DNA from 3 places in the Halomonas sp. TG39a genome. Region 1 is predicted to be linked to each of the others. Evidence: predicted binding sites of a transcription regulator. Region 1 holds the regulator's gene; each other region holds the start of a gene.
What was found. The regulator LexA, encoded in region 1, represses DNA repair genes until DNA is damaged. The targets are predictions, from matches to a motif close to TACTGTNTANNTANACAGTA.
Positions count from the first base shown of each region.

Region 1 (7,100 bases):
GACGACGGGGACGAATTTGAACGCGTGGTGAATGCATCTGTTATGAAAAACCTAAAAAGTAGTGACTTAACTATACGGGAAGGCAGGGGCGGCTAACAATCTTCCATGCCCTTCCGATACACTATGCGACCTAAGCCGCTGGTTTGTCATAATTAACTTAGCAATAGGTCAAGAGTAGCTCACATGTCTCATTATTATCGTTTAGTGGTTTCCTGTCCTGACCGGGTGGGGATTGTTGCACGGGTATCGAGCTTTATTGCCCAGCAGGGCGGCTCCATTACCGAAGCCAGCCAGCACTCCGATTTAGAAACCGGCTGCTTTTTTATGCGCTACGAAATTCTGGCGGATTCGGTCGGTATGTCGGTGGAAGCCCTGCGCGCGGCGTTCGAGCCGGTGGCCAGCGAATTCAATATGCAGTGGTCCCTGGTGGATACCCAGCTGCGTCGGCGTGTGGTGCTGATGGTGTCGCGGGAGTCGCACTGCTTGGTCGATCTACTTTACCGCTGGCAGGCGGGTGAGCTGGATTGCGATATTGTCGGTGTTATCTCCAACCATGACGATATGCGTTCGCTGACCGAGTGGTACGGCATTCCTTACCACCACGTCCCGGTAGACCCCGAAAATAAGCAAGCGTCGTTTGCCAAGGTACAGGCCGAAATCGATAGCGCTCGCGCTGACTGCGTGGTGCTGGCGCGCTATATGCAAATACTGCCCCCCGAGCTGTGCGCGCGCTATGCGGGACGAGTGATCAATATTCATCACAGCTTTTTGCCCTCCTTTGCCGGGGCAAAACCCTACCACCAGGCATACCAGCGGGGCGTTAAGCTGATAGGTGCTACTTGCCACTACGTGACCGAGGAACTCGACGCAGGCCCCATCATCGAACAGGATATTCATCGCGTAAGCCACTGCCATACGCCCACTGACTTAGTACGTTTTGGCCGTGACGTTGAAAAAGCCGTACTTGCTCGCGGTTTGCGCTGGCACTTAGAGGATCGCGTGCTGGTCCACGGCAATAAGACAGTGGTCTTTAGTTAACCCTCATCAACCTGAGAGGCCGCCATGTCGTTTGCGCAAAGTGTATTAGCACCCTGGGCGCTGCTGCTCACCTGGCTACTCTCGTTAGCAGTGATCGCGTGGGCACTTTGGGGGCGGCCCTGGCAGGTGTTAATAGCGGATACCGCGCTTCAGCACCGCTGGCTGGGCGCCACGCTGGCGGTGATGCTGATGTGGCAGCTGCGTGCGCAGGCGGTTGATTGGCTAACGCTGCACCTTGTTTTCACGGTTTTAATGACACTCGTTTTTAAAGCGCCATTGGCGCTGATTAGCAACGTGCTGATTAATATCGCCATGGTGGTAATTGGGCGCAATGAATGGCTGCTGCTGGGGGCAAACGTGCTGGTTACCGGTGTCGTCCCGGCGGCCGTCATTGGCACGGTATGGCGGCTGGTAGATCGCCGCCTGCCGGATAACCTGATGGTGTTTTTGTTTGCCTGCGGCTTTTTTGGTGCGGCGCTGGCAACGCTGGGAGGAGGGCTGGCAGCGGTGCTGCTGATCATCGTTGCGGGGACTGACCCTGAGGCGATTTATCTCGCCCAGGAGTATGCGCGCTTCTTACCGCTGTTAATGCCTTCAGAGGCGTTTATCACCGGCATGCTGCTGAGTATTCTGCTGGTTTATCACCCCCATTGGGTGGCCACCTTCAATGACCACCGCTATATCGATCTGCAGTAGGGATGGCCAGGGCGGCGACTAGCCGAGTGCCTGGCCGTTGCCGCCACGAATCACACCAACGCCGACGCCTTCGATATCGAGCGACTGGGAGCGCAGGTCGATTTCAATGGGCGCAAAGTCAGGGTTCTCGGCAAATAGCGTCACTTGGTGGCCCTGGCGCTTGAAGCGTTTAACCGTTACTTCATCCTCTAGGCGTGCCACTACAATCTGGCCATCGCGTACCCGGTCGGTACGGTGAACTGCCAATAAATCCCCTTCCAAAATGCCAATATCCTTCATCGAAAGGCCGCGCACGCGCAGCAGGTAGTCGGCTTTGGGGGTAAAGTACTCGGCTGGTAGCGGGCAGTAACGGTCAATATGTTCAGCGGCCAAAATGGGGCTGCCTGCGGCCACTTCACCGATCACGGGTAGGCCCGTTGGCAGCGTTTCAACGTTGGCTGCGGGTAAGGCGGTGGCAGCACTCTCCATGACTTCTTGCGGTTCCTGGTTGGGCAGGCGGATACCGCGAGAAGTGTTGCGAATAATGCGAATAACGCCTTTGCGTTCCAGCGCGCGCAGGTGCTCTTCGGCCGCGTTGGGGGAGCGGAAGCCAAGCGCCTTGGCAATTTCGGCGCGGGTAGGAGGGTAGCCAAATTCGCCCATCGTTTTAACGATAAAATCGAACACGTGCTGTTGGCGAGCGGTTAGCGGACGCGACATACCAGACTCCATAAATAGTGAATAGACAGTAACAAATTAAATGGCAACTTAATCAATCAGTGGTTAAGTATACAGTATGTTCCTCTGTCCAGTATATGCCTTGTCAGTGGCTATCTTCGATGTCTATGCAATTTTTCTAATCGTTTGAAACTAAGCTTCTGCTTATTTAACGGGCTGTATTTTGTTAATAAATCAAGCGTTGAGACCGCCATGGTTATGGCATAGTATTTTGCTATGTTTTAAACACCTGTTTCCCTGGAGAGCGACATGGCTCAATCTGATACGGTGACCCGTATACTCGATACTGCCGAGGTGCTGTTTGCAGAGCGGGGTTTTGCCGAAACTTCGCTGCGCAACATCACTAGCAAAGCGCGCGTCAATTTAGCCGCTGTGAATTACCATTTTGGCTCCAAAAAAGCCTTGATTCAGGCCGTCTTTGCCCGCTATTTGGACCCCTTCACCCAGCGTTTTCACACCGCCCTTGATGAGCTGGAAGGACAGCATGCTGGGCGGGTTATTGAGCTTGAAACCCTGCTCGAAACCATGGCAACCACCGTTCTTGCAGTGCCCGCTGAACGCAATAGTTTAAAAGTGTTTATGCGCTTGCTCGGCCTTGCCTACAGCCAGGCACAGGGGCATCTTAGGCGCTATATCCAGCAAGAGTATGGCGATGTGTTTACCCGCTTCACCGAGCTGGTGCGACAAGCCACGCCGGACCTACCTGACGCGGAGCGCTTTTGGCGGCTACACTTTATGCTTGGCACGGTAATATTTACCCTGTCCGGCCTTGATGCACTGCGTGATATCGCTGAAAAAGATTATCACGAACAGGTTTCAGTACGTGATTTAGTCAAGCGATTGCTGCCGGTCGTTGTGGCGGCCATGAATGCACCGTTACCGCTCGCCCTTGAAGAAGCCAAGCCAGAAGAAGGAAAACATGCGAACGCCTACGCTAGCTGAGCTACCCCCGGCTGAGAATATCTGGCTGGAGATTGATACTACCCAGCAGCTGCTGCGCTGCTGGCGAGGGCCGAAAGTGCTCCATGAGTGTGCGATCTCATCCGCTGCCGCCGGTGTCGGGGAGCGTAATGGTAGTGGTAAAACCCCCTACGGCTGGCACTATGTGCGCGCCGCCATTGGCGGTGATATGCCCGACAACGCAGTGTTTCGAGGCCGCCGCTGGACAGGCGAGACGTTTTCATCCGCGCTAGCCGAAGCGCATCCAGAGCGTGACTGGATTTTGACCCGCATTCTGTGGCTTTGCGGATTAGAAAAGGGCGTGAACCGCGGCGGTCAGGTGGACTCGCAACGGCGCTATATATACCTGCACGGCACACCGCCTGACGAACCCATGGGCGTTGCGGCCTCCCACGGCTGCATTCGTTTACGTAATAGTGATTTGCTAACCCTCTTTGCGCTCGCGTTACCGGGCACCCCGGTTTGGTTGCACGGCGGACGGCAATCCTTTGATTGATAAGTTTTTGACACCGCTAGACGATCGTCTAGAATCATCGCCCCTTTTCATGGACCTATCACGATGACTCAACCGTTAGGCCCGGTCATGCTTGACCTTGAAGGCCCAAAATTGACGGCGGCAGAAAAACGCCTGTTGCTGGAACCGACGGTAGGGGGCGTTATTCTATTTGCCCGCAATGTCGAAAATGGCTACCAGGTGCGCCAGCTGTGCAGCGATATTCGCCGCGTGCGGGCTGATTTACTGCTCGCAGTGGATCAGGAGGGCGGTCGCGTTCAGCGTATTAAAGAGGGCTTAACACGCCTGCCTGCCATGGCGCGTATCGGCGAGTGCTACCGCGCTTCCCCGGAAGACGGTCTGGCGTTAGCCAAGGACGCCGGTTGGCTGTTGGGGATGGAGATGGCCGCCTGCGGGCTGGATCTTAGTTTCGCTCCGGTATTGGATGTTGAGAGCGGCCTCTCCAGCGTTATTGGTGACCGCAGTTTTAGCAGTGATCCCCAGCACGTGGCCCAGCTGGGCAGCGCCTTTATTCAAGGGCTTCACGATGCCGGTATGGCCGCAGTGGGCAAGCACTTCCCCGGCCATGGTGGGGTGGCGGCGGACTCCCATGTTGCCCTACCGATAGACGGTCGCCCGCTAGACGTGATTAAACAGCACGATCTTGTGCCCTTTACCCAGTTAGCCTCGCAGTTAGATGGGGTCATGCCTGCGCATGTTATTTACTCCGCTTTCGATACACGCCCCGCAGGATTTTCACCCAATTGGTTGGGTATGTTACGGGAGTCGCTAGGCTTCAAAGGCTGCATTTTTTCTGATGATCTGAGTATGGCGGGCGCCCACGAAGCGGGCGAACCCAAGGCGCGTGCCCAAGCCGCGCTCGCAGCAGGCTGCGATATGCTGCTGGTGTGTAATGACCGAGCCGCCGCGCTTGAGGTCATGGAGGCGTGCCAAGGGATCAATAACAAGCGCCCCGCCAAGTTGCGCTATAGCCGCGCGCGGCCAGACCTGGATGCACTGAGTGCGCTGGGACGTTGGCGGCGTGCCCACGCTAAGTTGGAAGCGCTGGCGGATAAGCCCAAGCCCAGCGCTGAATAAATCGCTTGCTCAAATAAATGAAGCTTTTCACCCGCGTGGAGTTGGTAGATGTCAAAGCTGGATAAAGAAGCCTTAGAGTCGTTGGACTCGATGCGCGAACTAATGGATAACGCCGACTGCTTAATTTCGCAGCAAGAAGTAGAGCGGGCGCTTGACCGCATGGCAGAAGCTATCACCCGAGATTTAGGCGATAAACTGCCGGTGTTTTACTGCGTGATGAATGGCGGCTTAATTACCACGGGGCACCTGCTGACCCGCTTGGGCTTCCCGCTGGAAGTGGATTATCTGCATGCCACTCGCTACCGCAACGAGCTACGTGGCGGCGAGCTATTTTGGCGGGTTTCTCCGGAAGTGCCGATGGCCGGTCGTCATGTTGTTATCGTCGACGATATTTTGGATGAAGGCGCGACCCTGGCGGCGATTTTGGCCTACTGTGAAGAAGCCCAGGCCGCCAGTGTTACCACGGCGGTGCTGGTGGATAAACAACACAACCGCAAAGCAGTGCCCGGTTTAAAAGCTGACTACTGCAGCCTGGAAGTGGCCGACCGCTATGTGTTTGGCTTTGGCATGGATTACAAAGGCTACTGGCGCAACGCACCGGGAATTTTTGCCCCCAAGGGCATGTGATCCGCTGAGGGCTTGTGGTGATGTTTTAGGCTTAGCGGGGCGAGAAGCGCCTCGCTAAGCCGGTTTCGGCAATCATTCGTGTGGAAATCTCCTCGACCGAGAAGCGTGTCGCATCAATATAGGGAATGTGCATGGTGCGGTAGAGCGACTCTGCCTGTTCCACTTCTTGCAGGCACTGATCCATCGAGCTATAGCGGCTATTGGGACGTCGCTCGTTGCGAATCGCCGATAGGCGCCGCGCATCAATGGTTAAGCCAAACAGCTTTTGCCGATGGGGCACGAGCGCCTTGGGTAGCTTGAGCATGCCATCTTCGTCTAAATCATCTTCTGTCAGCGGATAGTTAGCCGCTCGAATGCCGAACTGTAAAGCCAGGTAGAGCGAAGTAGGGGTTTTGCCGCAGCGCGAAACGCCGACCAGAATGATATCTGCCTTATCGTATTGATGCGTCCGGGCACCGTCGTCGTTATCCAGCGCAAAGTGCACGGAGTGTATGCGGTCCATGTAAACGTCATCACTGCCAATCGAATGGGTGCGGCCAACGCTGTAGGAAGAGTGCGTCTCTAACTCCTGCTCCAAGGGCTCCAGGAAGGTGGAAAAAATATCGACTTTAAACCCGGATGCCTGACGAATAACATCGCGAATCTGTTGATCCACAATGGTATCAATGATGATCGGGCGATGGCCGTCGCGGTTGGCCGTTGACTCAATAATTGCGGCTAACGCCTGAGCTTTTTCCAACGTATCGATATAGGGCTTGGTCAGCATATCGATCTCAACATCGCTGAACTGAGCCAGCAAGCTACGGCCTAAACTTTCCGCCGTGATCCCGGTACCATCTGAAATAAAAAAAGCCGTACGTCTCATAACGAAATCCACTGATGAGTGATCCGCCTATTGTGTGCCGAGGCGTTTGCCAGCACAACGTGTCATCGGCCGCTATGGCTGCGTCGGATGGGCCTGACTACATAAATAGCCAAAAAAGCGCCGCTGTTGTAAAAATCCTCCACTCTCTTCGCTATTAGACCAATGGCGAATGTATTGGCGCGGTGCTAGGGTAGCCATTGAATTATCCATGGCCCACGGCATTAATGCCCATATCAGTGGCCATGCCGATATCTATGAGCGAGGGGGTTACGTGGAAGAGTACATTCTGTGGTTCGATCAGCTGGGCATGGCCGACGTCGAACGCGTAGGTGGTAAAAACGCCTCGCTGGGTGAAATGATTTCCAACCTCTCCGGTGCTGGCGTAACGGTGCCCGGTGGCTTTGCCACTACCGCCCACGCTTACCGTGAATTTCTCTCCCACGAAGGGTTAAACGAGCGTATTAATGCCACCCTGGCTCGCCTGGATGTCGACGATGTTAAGGCGCTGGCCGAGGCGGGTCGCAATATTCGCCAATGGATCATCGATACACCGCTACCCCCTAGCTTTGAAGCGGCCTTGCGCGATGCTTACGGCCAGTTGCAGCA
Region 1 is NZ_JQLV01000001.1:2,153,264-2,160,363, reverse strand. Features, by position in the region: gene purU (formyltetrahydrofolate deformylase) at 184-1,038, shown strand; gene U738_RS09590 (energy-coupling factor ABC transporter permease) at 1,063-1,734, shown strand; gene lexA (transcriptional repressor LexA) at 1,753-2,433, opposite strand; gene U738_RS09580 (TetR/AcrR family transcriptional regulator) at 2,701-3,393, shown strand; gene U738_RS09575 (L,D-transpeptidase) at 3,371-3,907, shown strand; gene nagZ (beta-N-acetylhexosaminidase) at 3,971-5,002, shown strand; gene U738_RS09565 (hypoxanthine-guanine phosphoribosyltransferase) at 5,051-5,629, shown strand; gene ppsR (posphoenolpyruvate synthetase regulatory kinase/phosphorylase PpsR) at 5,661-6,494, opposite strand; gene ppsA (phosphoenolpyruvate synthase) at 6,766-7,100, shown strand, end outside.

Region 2 (7,100 bases), 1.8 Mb from region 1:
TCGCGTGGAGCATTTCCCGCGCGTGGGCGAGTGTTTGGTCAGAAAGCGTCACACCGCCCAGCATGCGCGCCAGTTCGCTGATGCGGCCCTGTTCGTCGAGCAGTGCCATTTGCGTCAAGGTGGTGTCGCGTTTCGCCTGTTTCTCGATATGCAGATGCTGGTGGGCCTGGGCTGCCACTTGCGGTAAGTGAGTCACGGTCATGACCTGGCCGTTTTCGCCCAGTTTGCGCAGCAGTTGGCCAACGATCTCTGCGGTGGCGCCCGAGATACCCACATCCACTTCGTCAAATACCAGGCTGGGCACCGTTGAGTGTGTCGCCGCGACGACTTGAATGGCGAGACTAATCCGCGACAATTCGCCGCCGGAAGCGACCTTGGTCAATGGGCGTGCGGGCTGGCCGGGGTTGGCGCTAATTAAAAACTGCACCCGGTCGAGGCCTTCAGGGGAGGGCGCGTCTTTGGCGGTGACTTCCACTTCAAAGCGCGCTTTACCCATGGCTAAAAAGCCCAGTTGCTGCTGCACCTCTTTGCCTAAACGAAGCGCGGCTTTTTGACGGTTCTTGGTGAGTTTCTTCGCCTCTAAGCGGTACTCTTCGCGTAGCTCGACTACCCGTGCACTGAGTGCCTCCAGGTCATTGCCACCCTCTTCGAGCTGAGCGACTTCTCGCTGTAGGTCGGCATGCAGGGCGCATAGCTCTTCAGGGGCAACGTGGTGCTTGCGGGCAATTCGGTGGACGTCGGTCATGCGCTCTTCTACCCAGGCCAGCCGGTCGGGGTCTAATTCGGTGGTGCTGGCTAGGCGGTTGAGCTCGCTGGAGGCCTCTTCCACTTGAATACGCGCATCGCTCAGCATGGCAAGCGTATTGGCCAGGGTGCCTTTGTCACTTCCCGGCAGTGCGCTTAAATGAGCGAACGCCTGGTTGAGTAAAGACAGCGCACCCCCCTCATCGCTGGCGCAGCAGTCGGCGGCAAACTGGGTTTCGCGCAGGGTCTCCTCCGCGTGAGCTAGGGTGTGCTGTTCTTCCTCAAGCGTGGTTAATTCCCCCTCCGCTAAAGCGAGCTGATCCAACTCCTCTACCTGATAGCGCAGCAGTTGGCGTTTGGCCTCTACTTCGCTGCCTTCTTCACTGAGCTTTTTCAACTGGCGGCGCGCATTGCGCCATTCGCGGAAGGTGATGGCTAATTGAGCGGTGGCATCGTTTAGGCCAGCGTAATCGTCCAGCAAGGCCAGGTGGGTCTCTTCGCGCATTAAAGCGTGATGAGCATGCTGGCCATGAATTTGAATCAGCTGCTCGCCGAGAGATTTGAGATCGGAAATCGTCGCGGGTTGGCCGTTAATCCATGCTTTGGAACGGCCGTTGGCGGTGACCACACGGCGCAGCAAACACTCTTCTACTGGAAGTTCCCGGGCGGTCAGCCACTCGACGGCGGCGGGTAGGTGCTGAATGTCAAAACGTGCGGAGAGGTCGGTACGCTCGCGGCCGTGGCGCACGCTACCGGCGTCGGCGCGTTCGCCCAGGCACAGCCCAAGGGCGCCTAACAGAATCGATTTGCCTGCCCCGGTTTCCCCGGTAATCGCGGTCATGCCGCCGGTTAAGTCGAGCTCTAAGTGATCGACAATGGCGAAATCTTGAATGGCTAGCTGAGTAAGCATGGCGCCTCCTGAGGCGGTTCAGCGCAGAAGCTGGATACTTATCCAATAGTTGTTGATTTATACAGTAGTTAATAACTCACTTCAATGCACCTCTTGAGATGGAATTTATGGCCCCCATATAGCGTGCATAGTTAGTTAAAGCGAGTGATTTAAAGGCTTACTTCTCTGCGCGCCGCCCGCGTGGCTGCGCCCTACTTTTTAGGAGCACAACATGGCGAAAGAACCGCAAACACCAATGGACGATGAGCTGGCCCGCCACGAGCAAGAAGCCGATGGCGCCGAGCAAGCGGCTGAGAAAGTCGCTGAAGAGCGTTTGATGGAGGGCGAGCTGGAAGGATTGATCAATGACGAAGAGCCCCTAGAAGGCAGTTCCGACAATCCTGAAGCGGAAATGCTGGCCGCCCAGGTGGGCGAGTTAGAGCAGAGCTTGGCCGATGCCAAGGATCAAGCCCTGCGCGCCGCCGCGGAAGCACAAAATGTGCGTCGCCGCGCTGAGCAGGAAGCCGAGAAAGCGCGCAAGTTTGCCCTAGAGAAGTTTGTTAAAGAGCTGCTGCCGGTGGTGGATAGTCTGGAAAAAGCCCTTGAGACCATGGAAGAGGGGGCCTCAGAGGTTCACCGTGAAGGCGTCTCCATGACCTTGAAGATGCAGTTGGATGTGCTTAACAAATTCGGCGTTGAAAGCATTGAACCCCATGGCGAGCCCTTCGACCCGCAGGTGCATGAAGCCATGACCATGGTGCCTAACCCGGATCTTGATCCGAATACCGTGATGGACGTTATGCAGAAAGGCTATTTGCTCAATGGACGCCTAGTGCGCCCGGCCATGGTCGTAGTGAGTAAAAAAGCCGATTAAGCCACTGGCGACACAGAGTCTTAAATAAGAGTGTGAAAAAAAGCCCTTGAAATGTCAGCGGCGGCCCCCAAATAAAGGGCAACCCCGCGGGGAAACCCGCAGACAAGCTTTAAAAAATAAATTTCCAGTTTTGTAACAACCGAATTCGAGGTATTGCTATGGGACGTATAATTGGTATCGACCTGGGCACCACTAACTCTTGTGTGGCCGTGCTCGATGGTGACAGCGCTAAAGTCATTGAAAATGCTGAAGGTGGTCGCACAACACCTTCTATCATCGCCTATACCGATGATGGTGAAACGCTGGTTGGTCAGGCAGCTAAACGCCAAGCCGTGACTAACCCAGAAAATACCCTGTACGCCATCAAGCGTCTGATTGGCCGTCGTTTTAAAGACGACGTTGTCCAAAAAGACATCAAAATGGTGCCGTACAAAATCACCGAAGCCGACAACGGTGACGCTTGGGTTGAAGTAAAAGGCAAAAAAATGGCACCGCCGCAGGTAAGCGCGGAAGTGCTGAAGAAAATGAAGAAAACCGCCGAAGACTACCTGGGCGAAGCGGTGACCGAAGCAGTTATCACCGTACCGGCCTACTTTAACGACAGTCAGCGTCAGGCGACTAAAGACGCCGGCCGCATTGCAGGTCTAGACGTTAAGCGCATCATCAACGAGCCGACCGCTGCCGCACTGGCCTACGGTATGGACAAATCGCGCGGCGACAAAACCATCGCGGTTTATGACCTGGGTGGCGGTACCTTCGATATTTCGATCATCGAAATTGCTGATGTTGATGGCGAAACCCAGTTTGAAGTGTTGGCCACTAACGGCGACACCTTCCTGGGCGGCGAAGACTTTGACCTGGCGCTGATCAACTACCTAGTTGACCAGTTCAAGTCTGACAGCGGCATCGATCTTTCCGGTGACAACTTGGCCATGCAGCGTCTGAAAGAAGCCGCTGAGAAAGCCAAAATTGAGCTCTCCAGCGCTCAACAGACCGACGTGAATCTGCCCTACATCACCGCCGACAACACTGGCCCGAAACACCTTAACGTTAAGGTGACCCGTGCCAAGCTGGAGTCGCTGGTAGAAGAGCTGGTTCAGCGTTCGCTCGAGCCTTGCAAAATGGCGCTGAAAGACGCAGGCCTGTCCGCGTCTGAAATCGACGAAGTGATCCTGGTCGGTGGCCAGACACGTATGCCGATGGTGCAGAAGAAAGCCGCTGACTTCTTCGGTAAAGAAGCCCGCAAAGACGTTAACCCGGACGAAGCGGTTGCCGTGGGTGCAGCGATTCAGGGCGGCGTACTGGGTGGCGACGTTAAAGACGTTCTGCTGCTCGACGTGACCCCGCTTACCCTGGGCATCGAAACCCTGGGTGGCATCATGACGCCGCTGATCGAGAAGAACACCACCATCCCGACCAAGAAGACACAAACCTTCTCAACGGCGGATGACAACCAGACGGCGGTTACCATCCACGCCGTGCAGGGCGAGCGAAAGCAAGTCGCGCAGAATAAGTCGCTGGGTCGCTTTGACCTCGCCGACATTCCGCCCGCACCGCGCGGCGTACCGCAGATTGAAGTTGCCTTCGATCTGGATGCCAACGGTATTCTGAACGTTTCGGCGAAAGACAAGGCCACCGGCAAAGAGCAGTCCATCGTTATCAAGGCCTCTAGCGGCTTGTCGGAAGAAGAAGTTGAGCAGATGGTGCGCGACGCGGAAGCGCACGCTGAAGAAGATAAGAAGTTCGAAGCACTGGTGCAGCTGCGTAACCAAGCCGATGGCATGATTCACGCCACGCGCAAGACGTTGGAAGAGGCCGGTGACAAGGCCACTGACGACGAGAAGCAGGCGATTGAGACGGCCATCAGCGAACTGGAAGAAGCGGTTAAAGGCGACGACGTTGATAACATCCAGAAGAAACTGGATGCGTTGACCGAAGCCTCTGGCCAGCTCGCCCAGAAGATGTACGCCGAGCAGGCAGAAGCAGCGCAGCAAGAGGGCGGCGAAGGTGCTGAAAGCACTTCCAAGCCGGAAGAAGACGTGGTTGACGCCGAGTACGAAGAAGTCAACGACGATCAGAAAAAGCAGTAACATCCTCTTTCTGCCAAGGAAAGCGGTGACGCGGGAGCTTACTCCCGCGTTGCTGTTTCCGAGACCAAGACGCACGTAGTTAGATATATAGCTAGGTATGTAGCTAAATGTGTATCGCCTAAATGTGCAGTTGAGTGCGTAGCTAACCAGGAGGCGTAGGGCCTATGTCCAAACGCGATTATTACGAAGTCCTGGGTGTCGAAAAAGGGGCCGATCAGAAAGAGATCAAGAAGGCCTACCGCCGTCTGGCGCAAAAATTCCACCCTGATCGAAACCCGGACGATAAAACCTCAGCGGAAAAATTCCGTGAAGTGTCCGAAGCGTATGAAGTGCTCAGCGACGGCGAAAAGCGCGCTGCCTATGACCAGTTCGGCCATGCGGGCGTTGATGGCCAAGGTGGCGGCGGTGGTTTCGGCGGCGCAGGTGCCGGCGATTTCAGCGACATTTTCGGCGATGTGTTTGGCGATATTTTTGGCGGAGGCGGTGGTCGTCGCCGTGGGCCCAATGCCCCGGCACGCGGCTCCGACCTGCGCTATAACCTAGAGCTGGATCTAGAGAACGCCGTTGCAGGCACCACAGTCGATATCCGCGTGCCGCGGCATATCGAGTGTGATCGCTGCGATGGCGGTGGCGCCGAGCCAGGCTCCTCGAAAGAGACCTGCCCGACCTGTCACGGTCACGGTCAAGTGCGTATGCAGCAGGGCTTTTTCGCCGTGCAGCAAACGTGCCCAACCTGTCATGGCTCTGGCCAGCACATTAAAGTGCCGTGCCATAAGTGTAATGGCGAAGGGCGCGTACGCGAGACGCGCACGCTGTCCGTCAAGATTCCGCCCGGCGTGGATACCGGCGATCGCATTCGCTTGAATGGTGAAGGCGAAAGCGGTGTGAACGGTGGCCCGCCTGGGGATCTGTACGTTCAGGTGGCGATCAAGCCGCACCATATCTTCCAGCGTGATGGTAAGCACCTGCAGTGCGATGTGCCGATCAACTTCGTCGATGCAGCGCTAGGTGGCGAGCTTGAAGTGCCCACGCTAGATGGCCGCGTGAAGCTGAAGATTCCGCCGGAAACCCAAACCGGCAAGCTGTTCCGCCTGCGCGGTAAAGGCGTCAAGCCCGTGCGCGGTGGCATGCCCGGCGACCTGCTGTGCAAGGTAGTGGTGGAAACCCCCGTCAAGCTCAACGACGAGCAGCGCGACCTACTGCGCCAGCTGCAACAGAGCTTCGACGACAGCAACAGCCACAACCACTCGCCGAAGAAGACTGGTTTCTTCGACAGCGTGAAGAGCTTCTTTGAAGATATGAAGCCGTAAAGCTGCAATAATGGTAAATAATTAGTTGTTTGGTTCAAAAACCCTCGGTTCGCCGGGGGTTTTTGCTGTTTGGGGATGCTGCGCGCAATGGATAACCTTCAGGAAAGGCCCACAAAGGGCATCTTGCTCCGGGTGCTCTCAGGCGCTCTGTTTACCGGCATGCTGGTGTGCATTAAAGCCGTGAGCGACGCAGTGCCGGTGGGGCAGTCGGTGTTTTTTCGCTCATTGTTTGCGCTGCTGCCTATCGTGATTTTTCTGTTGCTGCGGCGGGAGTTCCCCCAGGGGTTGGCTACGCGGCGCCCCTTGGGGCATGCGTTACGCTCGGGGATGGGGGCGGCGGCGATGTTTGCCTCCTTTGCGGCGGTGGCACTGCTACCCGTTGCCGAGGCGACACTATTAGCCCAGCTAACACCGGTGTTTATGGCGATAGGTGGCATATTGCTGTTGGGGGAGCGTTTCTCGCTCTACCGCGCTGGCGGCATAATATTGGCGATTGCTGGAGTGGCAGTGCTGATCTTGCCTGGGCTCAATGCCAGTTCCAGCAATGGGCAAATAACCGGGTACGCGTTAGGAGCGCTGGGTGCGCTGTTAACCGCGGGGGCGCTACTGACCGTGAGACGTATTTCGCGCACCGAGAGTGCTGCCTCCATCGCCTTCTACTTTATTGTGGTGGCAGCACTGGCTGGGCTTGCCACGCTCCCGCTGGGTTGGGCCGCGCTCACACAGGCGGAGTTTGCCCTGTTGGTGCTCTCGGGCCTGTTTGGCGGCGCCGCCCACATCGCGATGACATTAGCGCTGCGCTACGCCGAGGCGTCGCGGTTGGCGCCTTTTGAATATATTGCCCTGGTGTGGCCTGTGCTCGCCGACTGGGTGTTGTTTGGCATACCGGTCTCCAGTGGTTTCCTGCTAGCGCTACCGCTGATGTTAAGCGGGGTAGCGCTAGCGGCGATGGAAGGGCGACGGCTTAGGTTAACGGCTAAATGGCTGCTTCGACGATAAGCTGCGGCTGGCCTTTCGAGCACGGCTCAATTCGGGCCGTGACTTTATATACTTGCTGCAACAGTGCTGGCGTAATCACTTCAGCGGTGGGGCCGCAGGCAATCAGGCGGCCATTTTCCAGCAGCATGGCGGCATCGGCGAAACGTAGCGCATGCCCCAGGTCGTGGAGTGCCACCAGAATCAGCATCTGGCGC
Region 2 is NZ_JQLV01000001.1:3,946,957-3,954,056, forward strand. Features, by position in the region: gene recN (DNA repair protein RecN) at 1-1,654, opposite strand, end outside; gene grpE (nucleotide exchange factor GrpE) at 1,866-2,507, shown strand; gene dnaK (molecular chaperone DnaK) at 2,666-4,597, shown strand; gene dnaJ (molecular chaperone DnaJ) at 4,762-5,907, shown strand; gene U738_RS17845 (DMT family transporter) at 5,995-6,906, shown strand; gene U738_RS17850 (ABC transporter ATP-binding protein) at 6,884-7,100, opposite strand, start outside.
Region 2: recN (DNA repair protein RecN) is a predicted target of LexA. The motif match lies at 1,702-1,721, and genes of this name have one in related genera.

Region 3 (7,100 bases), on a different contig from region 1:
ATTTTTGGTCAAAACAATACAGGAAAGTCAACGTTTCTCAGAGCATATGAGTTCTTCTATCAAGGCATTGATCCAAAGCAACTGGATTTCTATCGCCAGGCTAATGGGACTACTCTACAAGTAGAAATAGAGGTTGAGCTCGATGAATGGGACATGAAGAGGATTGAAGAGGCTGCACCTAAATCAAAAGATAGTTATAAAAAATATCTTATTGATGGTAGTCGTATAAGGCTACGAAATGAATGGGTTCTAGATGGGAAGAAAATATCCAAAAAGGCTTTGAGTTGGAGTCCAGAAGATAACGATTTCGTTGACAAAGGCTATGCGTCAGTAGGGCTACATTCAGTCTTTCAATCATGCTTGCCGAAGCCAATCTTTATAAAAGCAATGCCTAGCGAGGAAGAAGCAAAAAATATCATAAATGAAATTCTGAAATCTGTTGCAGAGTCCCGACTAAAAGATGCCGAATTAGCAGAGTTGCAGGCGGCACAATTAAAAATCAAAGAATTGCAGGAAAAAATGTACAACAAAGATGTCATAGCCAGCTATGAAGAATCTGTTAACGAGTATATGATAGCACTTTTCCCTAAAATTCGTGTGGGGATTGAGGATAAAAAGGATCGTGTAGCATGGACAGAAAACAAGCTAGGTCGTGAGTACGATATCCATTTTCAAAATGTAAATAGTTCCGGAGAAATTGATACAGACTTGCCAAGTCATGCTGCTCATATTGGTCATGGAACAATTCGGACGACGATCTTTGCTTTACTTCTCATGAGAGATGTTGCCGAAGAGTTTGAACGGATAGAAGGAAGAAAAGACTATTTGGTTTTATTTGAAGAGCCTGAGCTATTCCTTTATCCAAAGGTAATACGTGAACTACGAGAGCTTATATATAAAGTTAGCTCTGGTAATACGCCATACCAAGTTCTTTGCGCTTCGCATTCACCGTCGATGATCGATATTTCTAAGCTCAAGTCTTCCATTGTCAGGCTGGTTAAGAAAGAAGATTCTAAACAGCTTCATCAAGTATCAGACCAATTCTTAAAAGCTGCTGCTGGCTCAAAATCAGATGATGATTTTAAACAAGAGATGTATGAAGTCCTAAGGTTCAATCCGCATATTTGTGAATCTTTCTATTCTGACGAGGTTATATTAGTTGAAGGGCCAACAGAATAAATAATACTTAGGGATTGATTCCAAGAGCACGTTCAGTCAAGATTTTATTTTATTCTTAACTGCGGCACAGTGAATAATATCCCGTTCTATCAGAAAGTCTTGTCTCAATTTTTTATTCCTTACAGCGTAATTTGCGACACTGATAAGGCAAGCATTATAGGTTATGACAATACGGGTAATCCTAGATTCGACTCGGGGATTCAAAAATCAATCTCAGACCAATTTGGTTTAGATTTAGCTAGTGGAATTTCGAGGGTACTACGCTGTCACGAAACTACTTTCGAGCCAGCACATAGAGATAATAGCATTCCGACTCACCTAAGAATGCCAGATGGGACAAGTCAAGGAAAACCAGGTGATGCCAATAAATATTGGAAGGATGTCCTTCTTCCGAATTTGAATGACCCGAATATCGATTCGGTTCCGATTATATCCGCCATGAATGCGATCACGGTATGATAGAAATTTGTAATAAGTTGCTGCTGTCGGTCAAATTGAAGTGACCCCCTCCAGAGCTGCACAGGCTATAGTGCAGCTATCAGGAGGATGAGATGAACAACGAACCCTCAGTCAAACGCTGGACCGCCAAGCGCAAAGCCGCTGTGGTCATGGATATCTTCAAGGGCAAGACCACCGTCGCTGAGGTGGCTCGACAGCATGACCTCACCGTCTCGGAAGTCGAGGGCTGGATCGAAGTAAGCGCTCCAATAACTACATCTAGCCAGTCATTGTTCAGAGGGGTAACGTCTCTTTCCACTGCCAAGGCAGCAGCGTGTTCAGTTCGTCATCGTTGTTGAGGGTGGGCAGTGTTTCGAAGACGTACTGCAGGTACTCGTAGGGCGAGAGGCCATTGGCCTTGGCGGTTTCGATCAGGCTGTAGATCGCCGCGCTGGCCTGAGCACCGCTCGGGGTGTGGCTGAACAGCCAGTTCTTGCGTCCCACCACGAACGGGCGGATAGCGTTCTCTGCTGGGTTATTGTCCAGCGGGATCAGGCCATCGTCCAGGAACCGGGTCAGGCGGGGCCACTGATGATCCAGGTAGTGAAGGGCTTTCCCCAGTGCGCTTTTGGGCAGCACCTGGGCCAGTGACTTGTCGAGCCAGGTGCGCAGTTGATCGATTAATGGGCGGCTCTTCTGGTCACGCAGCGTTTGACGCGCCTCAGGCGCCAGGGCCTTGGCCTGCTTTTCCACGCCATACAGTTTGCGTATGCGCTTGCAGCTCATCGGTAGACAGTCCTGACAAGTCAATGAATTGCTCGTCAATTGAGTACACCGATATTGGGCCGGTATGGGCCTGCATGGTGGACACAACCCGTCGCGACATCTAGCCAAACAGGGCATAGGCCGAGCTAAGCAGCACTGTCTGTCGACGGACATCAGGGGAGAGCTGGAAGGCGGGCAAGCCATTAGGCACGCCAAGGGCTTTCAATTCATTTGACCTAGCGACGAGGCATCCCTCGTTCGAGGATAGGACACCGACAGGGCGCCCGCGCAGCTCGGGCATGAAAACGCGAAAACAGCTGACGTAAAAGTTATTGCAATCACAGTGGCCAATCATCACACACCTCTACGACGATGCGTATGGACGTTGTGAGTGACGACACCCCATGTCTCGCAATCGGTTCCAATGAGAGCGATCGGATGGTAGGCCGGGTTACCTGGCAATAGCGCTGGCTGACCATGCCATTTGCCAAGCTGCTTGCAAGTAAGCTCGCCATCCAGACACACCACGATAATGTCTCCGTCCACTGGCTCCAGCGAGCGATCGACAATGAGCAAGTCCCCATCGTAGATGCCGCATCCCTCCATGCTGTCCCCCTTCGCACGGCAGAAATAGCTGGCGCTTGGGCGAGGTATCAGGTGCTCGGTAAGGTCGAGGATGCGATCGACCTCAGCCTCGGCATGGATCGGAAAGCCAGCCCTGACCTCGCCGGCCATCAGGGGGAGGGGATACCGCGAGCTTTCGGAGGACAAGCCCAGGATGGCAATGTGTCCGGCCAGTTGGCCGCTTCCGTTAGCGGTTCCTTCAAATCGTGGTGTGCAAACCATGAGGCAACTCCTTGTACTGTACAGTCATACTGTATCGAAGGAAATCCAGCCCCACTGCAAGCCAATGAACCTTCCCGAGAACCGAATGAGTATTCACCTTACGCAAAATGTGGCCTCACGCGGAAGAGAAATAGTGATTTTATCTAGCCGCTAATGGAAAACCCGCCATCAACGGGTAAGGCAACGCCTGTAACGAAATCAGAAGCAGAGCTGGCCAAGAAAACTGCGACACCGGCAAAATCACTGGGTAGGCCCCATCGCTTAGCAGGGGTTCGATCGATAACACGCTGATGTAAATCTTTCACCTGGGAGCGTGTCTCTCTTGTCATCTCCGTATCTACCCATCCTGGCAAAATAGCATTTACTTGAATATTCTTATCAGCCCAAGCTGCGGCAAAAGATCGACCCATCTGTACAATACCTCCCTTGCTAGCGCCATAAGGCACGCTTAAAGGCATTCCAAAAATAGATAACATCGAGCCTATATTAATAATTTTACCACCACCTACTTCAACCATATAAGGGTATACGTGATGAGAGCAATAAAACGCACCAGAGAGATTGACATCAATTACGCTACGCCATTCATCAACAGAATATTCCTCAGGGGGTTTGCGGATAGCAATACCAGCATTATTCACGAGTATATCAATACGACCAAACTCTTCTGCCACAACAGCAAGCATCGCTTTACATGAAAGCTCATCTGCTACGTCAACCTCAATCCCCAACACCCGCCCCCCTAGTCGAGAGAGTCTTTCAACAGCTGATTTATTCTTATCTTTCTGACGTCCCGCTATCACAACCGTAGCTCCGTATGAATGCAGCGCAGAAGCAATACCGAACCCTAGGCCTCCATTCCCACCAGTAATAACAGCAACACGACCTTCCAAGCTGAAAATATTCATAGATTACTCCTGTATCAGGGCGAAGCAATGGAAGATTTATCATGGCCTATAACGAGTTAGCCCTATCCCACCAGCTATCATCGCAGCAGAAACAAAGCGCCAAACACCAAAGCCCTCTTTAAGAATGAAAGTAGAAATAAGAGCAGCGAAAAGCACGCTGGTTTCTCTCAAAGCTGAAACCATACCAAGCGGTGCATATGCCATAGCCCAGATAACTATCCAATACGCTCCAACCTGCATGCCACCACCAATGCTTACCGAAACGATATTATTGCGAATCACCTCTAAGATTAATTTGTGCTTCCATGTCATAGCAATAATAAAAGTTAGCAAGCCGTTACCTATAGTCAATAAAACAGCAAATCCGAACGCTGAACCAGCTTGACGTGCACCAATTCCATCAACGAGGGTATAGGACGCAATAAAAAAACCAGTGCCTAAGGCGGTAAAAATTGCTCGCGGGTTCTGGGTAATCCCGGTTTTAGCATCGAGTGCTAGAGCCATGACGCCAACGGAAAGGAGTAAAATGCCAATTAAAATTGGAAAGCTTAATGCTTCGGAAGCAAACAAAGCTGCGCCTAATGTAACGAGTAATGGCGCCGAACCACGAGCAATGGGATACACTTGCCCATAATCCCCAAATTTGTAAGCCAAAGGAAGGGAAAAATGATAGGCAGTATGTATTAAGATTGCCACACATAAAAGTGGCCAGCTTTCAGGGGAGGGGATAGTAACGAAAGGTAAGGCAACAAGGGAAAACAAACTGCCCATAAAGGTTATTAACGCCATAACTGCAATTTTGTCTCCACCTACCTTTACAAGGGCATTCCAGCCAGCATTTAGCATGGCAGCAAACAACACTACAAAGGTTATCTCGATTTCCATTTAATATCCTCATGAAAATACATGCTCGTTAGCTTGGTTTAAGTATAGCAGGTGCTAGCCAGGCACTTTGTTGTGTAATGCTATAAAATCTTTAGCTTGCATCGCTGCACGTCCTACAAGCGCCCCATCAACGTTAGCGATCGATAAGATCTCTTCAGCGTTGTCTGGGTTGACAGAGCCACCGTAAAGAAGTCGAACAGAGTTAGCTGGCGAGCCCAGCAACCCAACAAGTTCGTTTCGTATAAAAGAGTGTGTCGAGGCTATATCCTCACGCGTAGGGGTCAACCCTGTACCAATCGCCCAGATTGGCTCATAGGCTATTACGAAGCTTTCGGAACCTGCAGCTTCAGGAAGGGAGCCTTTTAGCTGCTTCGATAAAACATCGAGAGTCTTTCCGGCTCTGCTATCTTCTAATGTTTCGCCGATGCAGATCACAGGCACCAGACCTGCTCGCCATGCGGCCTCAACCTTACTATTAACAATGATGTCCGTTTCGCCATGATCAATGCGGCGTTCTGAGTGGCCAACAATCACGTAGGTAGCCCCGGCATCCTTTAGCATTTCAGCGGAAATATCACCGGTGTGAGGACCAAATACCTTTATGGCACAATCTTGGGCGCCGATACGGACAGGCGAATTGGTTAGACATTCGCTTGCTTGATAAATAAGTGTTGCTGGCACAAAAATAATGGCCTCGGCCTCCGATGGATGTTTTTTTAAGCCTTGCCCAATAGCAGACAGCTCAGACAGCGAACTCATGAGCCCGTGCATTTTCCAATTACCAGCGATCAATGGAGTGATATTAGGAGTCATGTTTTCTTTTCCTTATTTGATCTTTCGAAGAAAAATAACAAAAGCAACAAGTAAGCTTATATCAAGCTCCCCCAGATCGAGTGACAAAGGACCTAACCTTAGAAACTATTCGATCCGCGATTGCATGTTGCGATTGACGTGTCTGCGCGCCTACATGAGGGGTAAGTACAACGTTAGGAAGAGATAGCAAAGGGTCATGCATTAGCGAATACTCATTATAATGTACATCAAGGCCCGCAGAAGCCAATGTTCCATTTTTCAAAGCCTGGAGCAAATCATCATGTGCAACAATTGAGGCGCGAGCGGTATTAATCAGAATGGCTCCTGGCTTCAACATTGATATCTCCTTTCTTCCAATAAGATCTACGGTGCCTGGGGTCAGGGGCAAATGAATAGAAACAACACTACACACCTTAAACAAGTCATTAAGAGACCTGCATGGCTTAATATTATAGCTTGAGAGCTGTTCGGCCTTGAGCCCAGCTTCTATAGACCTGTCCCATGCGTAAACGTCTGCGCCAAGAGCACGGACCATCTTTCCAAAGGCCTTTCCTATACATCCGAACCCTACTATGCCGACCTGGCGAGACGCTATTGTATCGGTAACTAGTTGAGATTTTATATCCCAGTTTCCTTGGCGAACTGCAGTATTAAACGTAGGAATCTGGCGCAAGCTAGAGAACAGCAGTGCCAAGGCTAAATCGGCGACGCTCTCTTCAGAGCCACCAGTGGCGACAACATCAATTTTACGAGCTGCCGCAGCTTGTAAGTCGATCGTATCTAAGCCAGAGCCGGCTTTTATAATTAACTTCAAACTAGGCGCCTGATTTAAGAAACTAGAATCAACCACGAGCTTTCCCCGGGTGACAAGAATAACCGCATCAATTAGCTTACCAGTGCCGATAGCATCATCGAGGCTGAATGTTTCTAAATATTTCGCCAAACGCTCATGAAGATCATGATGGAATTGACCACTAAGTGCGATCAGCATAACACCCTCACAATTGTCATATTTATAAAATAGCCTGATCGCTTCTTCCCATTGCTTTGTTAACGTCAAGTTCCAGGCGAGTCATTGCAAAAAGTGCATCAAGTGTTTCTGGAATAACAATAGATTCCATGTGAACGCCAGCCGAAAGGACAACATTTTCTCCAAAGGTTTGAACACTTTCTTGCCATATGATTAAATCAGGACAATCATTTCTTTTATGGCCACGTCCGACATCACGCAGATCAGTTAAACCACCTCGACCCTCTATCACCTTT
Region 3 is NZ_JQLV01000002.1:293,343-300,442, reverse strand. Features, by position in the region: gene U738_RS19470 (ATP-dependent nuclease) at 1-1,179, shown strand, start outside; gene U738_RS23850 (hypothetical protein) at 1,794-1,976, shown strand; partial or broken gene U738_RS19465 (IS66 family transposase) at 1,912-2,388, opposite strand; gene U738_RS23640 (Y-family DNA polymerase) at 2,504-2,737, opposite strand; gene U738_RS19460 (LexA family protein) at 2,737-3,228, opposite strand; gene U738_RS19455 (SDR family NAD(P)-dependent oxidoreductase) at 3,372-4,136, opposite strand; gene U738_RS19450 (EamA family transporter) at 4,176-5,021, opposite strand; gene tpiA (triose-phosphate isomerase) at 5,076-5,834, opposite strand; gene U738_RS19440 (NAD(P)-dependent oxidoreductase) at 5,896-6,825, opposite strand; gene U738_RS23055 (type II glyceraldehyde-3-phosphate dehydrogenase) at 6,848-7,100, opposite strand, start outside.
Region 3: U738_RS19460 (LexA family protein) is a predicted target of LexA. The motif match lies at 3,243-3,262, and genes of this name have one in related genera.